DNA from 2 places in the Streptomyces macrosporus genome. Region 1 is predicted to be linked to the other one. Evidence: riboswitches for the same ligand, from Rfam matches in the RefSeq annotation. Region 1 holds a riboswitch; the other holds the start of a gene.

Evidence for each region. A riboswitch is a leader RNA that binds a small molecule or an ion and turns the genes downstream of it on or off. The one in region 1 is predicted to bind thiamine pyrophosphate.
Region 2: it holds a riboswitch for thiamine pyrophosphate, as region 1 does, so the genes downstream of both, ABD335_RS23735 (thiamine ABC transporter substrate-binding protein) here and thiO (glycine oxidase ThiO) in region 1, are expected to answer to the same signal.

What each region holds. Positions count from the first base shown of each region.
Region 1 covers NZ_BAAASZ010000020.1:587,512-593,002, forward strand. Annotated here, with positions in the region: gene pknB (Stk1 family PASTA domain-containing Ser/Thr kinase) at 1-1,810, opposite strand, end outside; gene ABD335_RS14640 (thiazole synthase) at 1,961-2,758, opposite strand; gene thiS (sulfur carrier protein ThiS) at 2,766-2,978, opposite strand; gene thiO (glycine oxidase ThiO) at 2,975-4,120, opposite strand; TPP riboswitch at 4,132-4,223, opposite strand; gene ABD335_RS14655 (NAD(P)/FAD-dependent oxidoreductase) at 4,365-5,491, shown strand, end outside.
Region 2 covers NZ_BAAASZ010000032.1:56,686-62,176, reverse strand. Annotated here, with positions in the region: gene ABD335_RS23740 (ABC transporter permease) at 1-930, opposite strand, end outside; gene ABD335_RS23735 (thiamine ABC transporter substrate-binding protein) at 987-2,099, opposite strand; TPP riboswitch at 2,094-2,228, opposite strand; gene rlmN (dual-specificity RNA methyltransferase RlmN) at 2,273-3,379, opposite strand; gene ABD335_RS23725 (hypothetical protein) at 5,120-5,323, shown strand.

The sequences.
Region 1 (5,491 bases):
CCGCGTCCTCCAGGGACCGCCGGGCCTCGTCCTCCGCCATCCCCTCCACGTCGGGGACCTCGACCGTGTCCGGACCCTTGGAGACGGTGAGCCTGACGGTGTCGCCCTCGGCCGCGACCGCGCCCTCGCCGGGGGACTGCCGGGCGACCGTGCCCGCCTCCTCCTCCGAGAACACCCGCTCCGGGGCCACCTCGACCTTCAGACCGGCCTCGGTCAGCCGCTGTCGCGCCGCGCCCTCGCTCTCGCCGACGACGTCCGGGACCTCGATGCGCTCCCCCTTGGAGACCACGAGGGCCACCGCCGCGCCGGGACGGCGCTCGGTGCCCTCCTCCGGGTCCGTGCGGACCACCGAGCCCCGCTCGACGTCCGCGTCGAACTCCCTGGTCACCATGCCCGGCGCCAGCCCGGCGTCCTTGAGCCGCGCGCGTGCCTCGGCCAACGGGACGCCCGTCACGTCGGGGACCTCGACCCGCTCGGGGCCGCGGGAGACGGTGATGGTGACCGTGCCGTTGCCGCGGATGCGCTCGCCGCGGCCGGGGTCGGTGGCGATGACCCGTCCCCTCTCCACGGTCTCGCTGTAGTCCCGGGCGATCCTCCAGTCCAGCCCGGCCTCCTCGACGGCCCTCTTGGCCTCGGCCTCGGTCATGGAGAGCACACCGGGGGTCCGGGTGAACTGGCCGGAGTTGACGTACCACACGCCCAGGCCCACGCCCAGGAGCAGCAGGACGGCCGCGACCACCGCCGGCGCCGAGCGGCGCCCGCGCGAGCCGGCCCGCGGCCGTCCGGCCGAGCCGTCGGCCGGGCGCGGCGGCGCGGGCAGCACGCTGGTGTGGTGCGTGGCGCCGGCGTCCGGCGGGACCGCGGACGCGCGGCGCGGAAGGACGGTGGTGCGATCCTCGGAGCCGACGGGCGCGCCGGCCGGATCGGGGGCCGCGGCCGGGGGCACGGCGTCGAGCTGCTCGTCGGTCAGCGACTGCCGCACCGCGCGGACCTCGGCCAGCAGCCCGACGGCGTCGGTCGGACGCCGCTCGGGGTCGCGGGCGGCGGTACGGGCCACCAGGTCGTCCAGCGCGGCGGCCAGGCCGGGGACGGCGGCGGACGGGGGCGGCACGTCCTCGTGCAGGTGCTGGTAGAGCACCTGGGCCGGGGTGCCGCCGGGGTGCGGCTTGGCGCCGGTCAGCATCTCGTACAGCACCACGCCGCACGCGTAGACGTCGGCCCGGGCGTCGGCGGTGCCGTGCTCGATCTGCTCGGGGGCGAGGTAGGAGACGGTGCCCATCACCGAACCGGTGGAGACGGAGGTCTGCTGGTCCACGGCCCGCACCAGGCCGAAGTCGGCGACCTTCACCCGCCCGTCGTCCCCTATCAGGACGTTCTCCGGCTTCACGTCGCGGTGCACCAGCCCCGCCAGGTGGGCGGCGCCCAGCGCGGCGAGCACCGCCTCCAGGATCTCCAGGGCGGCGCGCGGCCGGAGGGCGCCGCGCTCGCGCAGGACGTCGCGCAGCGTGCAGCCCTCGACGTACTCCATCGCCAGGTAGACGTAGCCGCCGTCGGAGCCCTGGTCGAAGACCCCCACCACGTTGGGGTGCGCCAGGCGCGCGGCCGACTTCGCCTCCCGGATGAACCGCTCGACGAACGAGGCGTCGGTCGCCAGGGAGGGGTGCATCACCTTCAGGGCGAGCACCCGGTCGAGCCGGGTGTCCAGGGCCCGGTAGACCGTGGCCATGCCGCCGACGGCGATGCGCGCTTCCACGCGGTACCGGCCGTCGAGCACGTGCCCGATCAAGGGGTCCTGGAGGGTCGTGTCCACGGCCCAGAGTCTACGAGCCGCCGTCCCCGCCGCCGCCCGCGCCGGCCGCAGGCGCACCGGAACGGTGCCGAACGGTGACGAAACCGCGGCACCGGTGCGACACGGGAAGCGCCGCCCCCACCGCCCGGCCCCCCGTGGCGGGGCCGTCCGTCACCCGAACGCCGGCCGCTCCGGATCGAGGTCGGCCATCCCCTCCGTCGGCGAGGACGCCAGCGCGAAGTGCCGGCGCGGGATGCGGCCCGCCCGGTACGCCAGCCGTCCCGCCTCCACCGCGTGCCGCATCGCCTCGGCCATCAGCACCGGCTCCTGGGCGCGGGTGACCGCCGAGGCCAGCATCACCGCGGCGCAGCCCAGCTCCATGGCGAGCGAGACGTCCGAGGCGGTGCCCGCGCCCGCGTCGAGGATGACCGGGACGGACGCCCGCTCGACGATCAGCCGGAAGTTGTGCGGGTTGCGGATGCCCAGGCCCGAGCCGATGGGCGAGCCCAGCGGCATGATCGCCGCGCAGCCCACGTCCTCCAGCCTCCGGGCCAGGACGGGGTCGTCGTTGGTGTACGGCAGGACGGTGAAGCCGTCGTCCACCAGCGTCTCGGCGGCCTCCAGCAGCTCCACCGGGTCGGGCAGCAGGGTGCGCTCGTCGGCGACGACCTCCAGCTTGACCCAGTCGGTGCCCAGCGCCTCGCGGGCCAGCCGGGCGGTGAGCACGGCCTCGCCGGCGGTGAAGCAGCCGGCGGTGTTGGGCAGCACGCGGATGTCGTGCCGCTCCAGCACCGACAGCACCGACCCCCGCACGGTGGGGTCCACGCGCCGCATCGCGACGGTGGTCAGCTCGGTGCCCGAGGCGACCAGCGCCTTCTCCAGGACGTCCAGGCTGGGCGCGCCGCCCGTGCCCATGATGAGCCGGGAGGCGAAGGTGGTGTCGCCGATGGTGAGCGGATCGTCGGCCATGGTCGGTTCAGCCTCCCTGGACTGCGGTCAGGACCTCGACGCGGTCGCCGTCGCCGAGGGGCGTCCGCGGCCACCGCCCGCGCGGTACGACCGTCTCGTTGACGGCCGCGGCGACGCCCGTGGACGCGGTGGTGAGGGTCGCCACGAGCCGGTCGAGGGTGAGGCCGGCCGCGACCTCGCGGGGCTCGCCGTTGACGTGGATGGTGACGTGGGTGCTCATGCGGGGCTCTCCTGGAGCGTGCGGTCGAAGCGCCGGGGGGTGAAGGGACGGATCTCCTCGGGGACGTCCCCGGTGGTCAGGGTCTCGGCCAGGGCGTCGCCGGTGATCGGGGTGAGCAGCACCCCGTTGCGATGGTGGCCGGTGGCCAGGTGCAGGCCGGGCAGGGCGGTCGGACCGAGCAGCGGCGCGTTGTCGGGGGAGCCGGGGCGCAGCCCCGCCCGCGTCTCCACCAGCGGCAGCTCGGTGATGCCGGGCACCAGCTCGTGCGCGTCGCGCAGCAGCTCGTAGACGCCGCCCGCGGTCACCGTGGTGTCCCAGCCCAGCTCCTCGCTGGTGGCGCCGAGCACCAGCTCGCCGTCCGCGCGCGGCACCAGGTAGACGTGGCCGCCGCGGACCAGCGCCCGCACGGTGCGGGAGAGGAAGGGCGCGTACGCCGGCGGGACGCGCAGCCGCAGGATCTGGCCCTTGACCGGACGCACCGGCGGCAGCACCTCCTCGGGCACCCCCGCCAGCCGCCCGCTCTCGCTGCCGGCCGCCACCACCACCCGGTCGGCCTCCACCGTGGTGCCGTCCGCCAGGACCGCCCCCGCCGCCCGGTCGCCGGCGACCGCCAGCCGTTCGGCCCGCCGCCGGACGAAGACCACCCCGGCGCGTTCGCAGGCGGTCAGCAGCGCGGCCGTCAGCCGCCGGGGATCGGTCTGGTGGTCGCCGTCCACGCGCAGCCCGCCGCGCACCCCCGGGGCGAGCATCGGCTCCAGGCGGCGGCACTCCCGGCCGGTCAGCCACGTCGAGTCCAGTCCGCAGCGCCGGTGGAGCGCGTGCAACTCCCGCAGGTGGGCGCGGTCGTCGGCGTCCAGGGCGACGGCGAGGGTGCCGCAGGCGCGGTAGCCGATCTCCCGGCCGGACGCCTCCTCCAGCTCGGCCGCGAAGGCCGGATAGCGGCGCGCGGAGGCGAGGTTGAGGGCGAGCAGGGCCTCCTCGCCGTAGTGCAGTTCGGTGACGGCCGCCAGCATCCCGGCCGCGACCCCCGCCGCCCCGCCGCCCGGCTCCGGGTCGACGACCGTGACCTCCGCGCCCCGCTGAGCGGTCCGCCAGGCCGTGACCAGCCCGATCACGCCACCGCCGATGATCACCACGCGCATGGGCGTCGCGCCCCTCCCTTCGCCGGCATGACCCGGATCAGGTTCGTACGGTCGGAGGCCGCGCAAGCCTCCCTCTCAGCCCGGTGCGCCGGGCTCCCGCGAGTTCGTCCCTCGATTCGCCGCTCACCCTACTGTGGGCCCCGGCGCGGCAGAAGGGGAGCCCGGACGGATCGGGTCCGGGCGAGGCCCGCGGGGAATCCGGTGCGCGCTCCCCGGGGCCCCGCCGACCTCCTAGAGTGATCGCGTGAGCGTGCGAACCGAGCAGAGCGGGCAGCGGGTCCTCGTCGTCGGAGCCGGGCCGGCCGGGGTGCAGACCGCCGTGCAACTGCGCGAGCAGGACTGGCCCGGGACGATCACCGTGGTCGGCGCCGAACCGCACCGGCCCTACGACCGGCCGCCGCTGTCCAAGGCGGTGCTGACGGGCAAGGCCGCCGACTCCGCCTTCGACGTCGACTTCGACGCGCTCGGCGTCGAGCTGCTCCTGGGGCGCAACGCCACCGGGCTGCGCACCGGCGACCACGAGGTGGACACCGACGCCGGACCGCTGCCGTACGACCACCTGGTCCTCGCCACCGGCGCCGAGCCGATCCCCCTGCCCGGCGCCGAGAGCGGGCTGGTGCACCTGCTGCGCACCCTCGACGACGCCGAGCGGCTGCGTCCGGTGCTCGACGCCCGGCAGCACGTGGTGGTGGTCGGGGCGGGCTGGATCGGCGCGGAGTTCGCCACCGCCGCCCGCGAGGCGGACTGCCCGGTGACGGTGGTCGAGGCCGCCGACCGGCCGCTGGCCGGGGCGCTGCCGCCCGAGGTCGCGGAGCACATGCGCCGCTGGTACGAGGAGGCCGGCGTCGACCTGCTCACCGGGCGCGCCGTCACCGGTGTGCGGGTCGGCGCCGCGCACCCGCGCGTGGTGGAGCTCGCCGACGGCTCGTCGCTGCCCGCCCGGGCCGTGGTGGCCGGGGTCGGCGCGCGTCCGGCCACCGGCTGGCTGGCGGGCTCGGGCGTGGCGCTGGGCGAGGACGGCGCGGTGCTCGCCGACGAGCGGCTGCGCACGTCCGCCCCCGACGTGTACGCCGTCGGCGACTGCGCCTCCTTCCCCTCCGCCCGCTACGGCCGCCGGCTGCTGGTGCACCACTGGGACAACGCGCTCCAGGGACCCCGCACGGTCGCCTCGCTGCTGGTGGTGGGCGAGGCCGAGACACCGCCGTACGACCCGGTGCCGTACTTCTGGTCCGAGCAGTTCGGCCGTTTCGTCCAGTACGTCGGCCACCACGACGACCGCGACGAGCTGCTGTGGCGCGGCGATCCGCAGGGCGCGTCCTGGTCGGTGTGCTGGCTGCGCGACGGCGCGCTGAACGCGCTGCTGGCGGTGGG
Region 2 (5,491 bases), on a different contig from region 1:
GTGGGCCAGGCCGTAGCCGTCGGGCCCGTTCAGGGAACGTTCGACGAGCACCGCGAGCGGGGTGACCAGCAGCACGGCGATCTGGACCAGGACGGCCACCAGCAGCGCCCACTGGCGTGCCCCGCGCGGGCGGCGGGCGGTGCCGGCGGCGTCGACCAGTCCCCGGGTGCCCCGGTGCCGGCGGACGGTGCGGGCGTGGACGGCCAGCAGGGCGGCCACCGCGGCGAACTGCACCAGGGTCAGGACGGCGGCGGTGGGCAGGTCCAGCAGGTGGGCGGTCTGCCGGTAGATCTCCACCTCCAGGGTGGCGTAGCGGGGGCCGCCGAGGATCTGGACGACGCCGAAGGAGGTGAAGGTGAACAGGAAGACCGTCAGGGCGGCGGCGGCCACGGCGGGGGCCAGCGCCGGGAGCGTCACGGTGCGCCAAGCGGCCCAGCGGCTCGCGCCGAGCACCCGCGCGGCCTCCTCCTGGCGGGGGTCGAGCTGCGCCCACAGCCCTCCGACGACGCGGACCACCACGGCGTAGTTGAAGAAGACGTGGGCGAGCAGGATCGCGGCGGGGCCGGTGACCGGCGGCAGTCCCCACTCCTGGAGCAGCCCGCCGCGGCCCAGCAGTCCCAGGAACGCCGAGCCGACGACGACGGTGGGCAGCACGAACGGCACGGTGACGATCGCGCGCACCACCCGCCGGCCGGGGAAGTCGTAGCGGGCCAGGACGTAGGCGCCGGGCAGGGCCGTCAGGACGGTCAGGACGGTGGAGGCCGCCGCCTGCCAGAGCGTGAACCACAGCACGCCCCCGATGCCGGGGTCGGTGAGCACCTCGGCGAACCGCTCCGGGTGCCAGCGCCCGCCGTCGTACAGGCCGCGGGCGGTGATGGCGGCGACGGGGTAGGCGAAGAACAGCGCGAGGAACACGGCGGGCACGGCCATCAGGGCGAGCCGGACGGCCGCGCCGCGCGCTCCGCTCCCCGTGCCGGGGCCGCTCCTCACCTCACGACGAGCGAGGTCCACGTCTCGACCCACGCCTCACGGTTCTCGGCGATCCTCTCCGGGGCCATGGTGTGGGGGTCGGGGACCGTCTCGCCGTACTCGGTGAACACCTCGGGCAGCTCGGTGCCCTCGCGGACGGGGTTGACGAACATCTGCAGCGGCATGTCCTCCTGAAAGGTCTCGCTCACCAGGAAGTCCAGCAGCGCCTTGCCGCCCTCGGGGTTGTCCGCGCCGGAGAGGAGTCCGGCGAACTCGATCTGCCGGAAGCAGGTGCCGGTCGCCACTCCGGTGGGGGCCTGCTTCGGCGCGGGGTCGGCGTCGAGGACCTCGGCGGGCGGGCTGGAGGCGTAGGAGACGACCAGCGGCCGGTCGCCGCCGTTCTCGCCGCCGGCGGAGCCGGAGAAGCGGTCGTAGTACGCCTGCTCCCAGCCGTCGACGACCTCGACGCCGTTGGCCCTCAGCTTCTTCCAGTACGCCTCCCATCCCCCAGAGGCTTCGCCTCGGGCGGTGCCCCCGTCCCCGTACTCGGCGACGGTGGCGAGCAGGAAGCCCAGGCCGGGCGAGGAGGTGGCGGCGTTCTCGACGACCAGGAGGTCCTTGTACTCCGGCTCGACGAGGTCGTCCAGGGTCTTCGGGGGTTCGATGCCGCGCTTCTCGAACCAGGCGCGGTCGTAGTTGACGCAGACGTCGCCGGTGTCGACGGGGGTGACGCGGTGCTTCTCGCCGTCGAGTCGGTACTCGGCGGGTATCTTCTCCAGCCCCTCGGCCTCGTACGGTGTGAACAGGCCGTTCTCCAGGGCCCGGGAGAGGAGGGTGTTGTCGACGCCGAAGAAGACGTCGCCCTGCGGGTCGTCCTTGGAGAGGATCGCCTGGTTGAGGGCCGAGCCGGCGTCGCCGCCGCTCAGCACCTTCACCGTGTGGCCGGTCTCCTCGGTGAACTTCTCCAGCACCTCGTCGGAGGCCGCGAAGGAGTCGTGGGTGACCAGGGTGACGGTCTTCTTCTCCTCGCCCTCGTCGGACGGCTGCGAGCCGCCGCAGGCGGTCAGGGCGGAGACGGTGAGCGTGCCGAGGACGGCGACGCCGAGGGCGCGCCGGAATGTCGTGACCACGGTGTGTTGACTCCCTACGCCGGTACTAACCGGATCAGGTTCGAGGGTCTGCGGCTCACCGGCCGGTCCGCGGGACCGGGACGGCGACACCGCACTCTCAGCGCTGTACGCGCTCCCCTGTCGGTATGTCGATTCTGTGTGCGATCGCTACGGTACCAGGGCCGCCCGCGCCGTCAGCGCTCGGTGGCGGCGAGCTGTCCGCAGGCTCCGTCGATCTCCTGCCCGCGGGTGTCGCGGACGGTCACCGGCACGCCGTGCGCCTCCAGCGCCTGGACGAAGGCCCGCTCGTCCTCGGGCCGGGAGGCGGTCCACTTCGAGCCGGGCGTGGGGTTGAGGGGGATGAGGTTGACGTGCGCCCTCTTCCCCGCCAGCAGCCGCCCGAGGAGGTCGCCCCGCCACGCCTGGTCGTTGATGTCGCGGATCATGGCGTACTCGATGGAGACCCGGCGGCCGGACTTCTCGGCGTACTCCCAGGCGGCGCCGAGGACCTCGCGGACCTTCCACCGGGTGTTGACCGGCACCAGGGTGTCGCGCAGTTCGTCGTCGGGGGCGTGCAGGGAGACGGCCAGCCGGCACTTGAAGCCCTCGTCGGCGAGGCGGTGGATCGCCGGGACCAGCCCGACGGTGGACACGGTGATCCCCCGCTGGGACAGGCCCATGCCGTCGGGCTCGGGGTCGGTGAGGCGGCGGATGGCGCCGACGACCCGCTGGTAGTTGGCCAGCGGCTCGCCCATCCCCATGAAGACGATGTTCGACAGCCGCGCCGGTCCTCCGGGCACCTCGCCGTCGCGCAGGGCGCGCATGCCCTCGACGATCTGGTGGACGATCTCGGCGGTGGACAGGTTGCGGTCCAGCCCGGCCTGCCCGGTGGCGCAGAAGGGGCAGTTCATGCCGCATCCGGCCTGCGAACTGACGCACATCGTCACCCGGTCCGGGTAGCGCATCAGCACGGACTCCACCAGCGTCCCGTCGTGCAGCCGCCACAGCGTCTTGCGGGTGGCGCCGTCGTCGCAGGTGACGTGCCGCACCACGGTCATCAGCTCGGGCAGCAGTTCGGCGGCCAGCCTCCCGCGCGCGGCGGCCGGGATGTCGGTCCAGGCGGCGGGGTCGGTGGCGCCGCGGGCGAAGTAGTGCCGCGAGAGCTGCTGGGCGCGGAAGGGCTTCTCGCCGATGGCGGCGACCGCCTCGCGGCGCTCGGCGGGCGTGAGGTCGGCGAGGTGCCGCGGCGGCTTGGCGGCCCCGCGCGGCGCGACGAAGGTGAGTTCTCCGGGTGCAGGCATGGTCCGTCCAGTGTCGCAGATCGACTCCGACGGCCCGGGCCGGAGCAGGGAGACGGTGGTCACCCCCGGCCGTCCTCCGCCGCCGCCGTCGGCCACCCTCGCACGGCCCGGAGACGGCCCGGAGCATCCCCGCCAGACGGCCACACCGGGCTCGAACACTGCTGGAGAGGACAGGCATTCGACCCTGAGTCGACCGGGCGGATCACTCACCGGTCTTGGCGCCTTGTGGATGAGCCTGGCGGTCTGTCCGCGTGAAGCGCCCCAGAGAGGACGATGCCGCGTGGACGGCCGTCTCAAGTCCGGGCTGCACGTCGCGCTCCGCGTCGCCGGCCAGGAAAACCGTCGGAGCGAGGGTTCGCCCGTGGCTCACGGGCACTCGCAGCCGCTGCCGCTCGACCGGAACGTGAACGGCTGTGGCCGGGTGCGATAGCCCAAGCCCTGCGGCAGCGGTCGCTTACAGCCCGCCGCCCTGCTCTCGCACTGTCTGGTGGTTGCGGCTGCCCGCTGTGCGATCCCTTCCATGCGACTGACGAACGCGCGGTCCTCGAGCTCGCACTTCATGCTCTGCCGCTGCGGCCGGCTCGCGAACTTCGGTCGATGGTCGAACCGCTCGACGCGCTCTACGTATCACGAAGCCGGCCGGACCCGTTCGCCTCTCCCGATGATGGTTGGTGGGCCCGCCGGTGCTGGGGCTGAACCCCGGAACGGGCGCCGACGTCGACGAGCGGGAGATCTTGAAAACCGTCGTGGCGGCGACACCACCGTGGGTTCAAATCCCACAGCCCCCACACTTCAACGGCCCCTGACCAGCATCAACGGTCGGGGACCCTTGCCGTTCCCCCTACCCGCCGGTGACCGCCGTTCCCCGTGGTTCCCCGCTCGATGGGGCGCGGAGGGGACACGGTCGCCAGTCGACTTGCTTCCGACGAACGTGGATTTTCGCCTCGGTTCGAGAATTGGCTCGTAGGGCAGGCTCAGAACGCACCGCTTCCCCAAGGCTGCTTGTTGCCGCCAATACGGCATCCAGAGCTTCTCGTGCACTTGTGCCACCTCCCTGCAAGATCATCCCTTGGGCTGCAAACGGCTTCTTCCGTGGCTCCGTGGCCGCTTTCCGCACAGACTCCGAGGCCATGAGGTCCACCTCAACGCCTGGTTTGTGCATACAGACGAGCGGAATTCGCGCAAAGCGCCGTCATTCTCACCGCGTGAAACAGAAAGCAGGGCCTCGTGCCGGCCGTGGACAGCCGGCGACAAGTCTCGGTACAGGTGGCGCTTGTCGTCCGGCCAACGCACGCGTTCCTCGTGAGCGCGCTGCTCCCGCTGGAGACGTATCCGGCTCCGCTGGGCCGGCCAAGCGCTGGAGAAGCCCGATACAGCTCCTGCTGTGGCGCCAAGGAGGCCTGTCGGCGCTGCGTCCAAGTCAATTCCCACCCGTTCCTGTGGCGTGGGCTTGTGTTTCCAACCAAGACGCAGAGCGCTGTGAGACGAGGTCGGTGGAGCGGCTTTGGGCGGGAGCCGCCCAAGCCGTGGAGCCGGCCGGGCCCGGCCACCGCGGGTTTCTCCTCGTCGGCGTGGCCGTTCAGACGCGCGGCCGGCGGGAGCCGGGCCGCCCTTGACGGCGTCCTCGGTACGGTCCGGACGCCCTGACGCCCCCAGGTGGCCCGGTCCCTCGGAGCGCAGTCCCAGCGCGTTTGCGACGGAAGGAGGAAGGGACCACAGTCGGAAGGAGAAGGGGGATGCATGGTGCTCTTCCTCGCGATCCTGCTCATTCTCCTCGCGGCCCTGCTCGTCCTCATCGGGATGACGTTGATCGCCCTGGGGGCCTTCCTGCTCCTGATCGGATCGTTCGTGATCCTCATAGGGACGACCTTGGCCGCCATGGGGGCCTTCCTGCTGGTACGGAGGGCCCTGAAGCGGCGGCGGCGACAGCGACACCGTGCCTAGACGGCGGTGGCCACACATCTCGTCCGACGGCTGCGGCACGGCAGGATCGTCGGCCCGGCCGAGTACGCCGTCCGGTCGGGATTTTCGGCAGGTGGCAGGGCCCGGGCCTGGGCCCTGCGAGGACGGCCCGGGCCGGGAAACCCGTCGATGGCCGCTCTCGACCGTCCC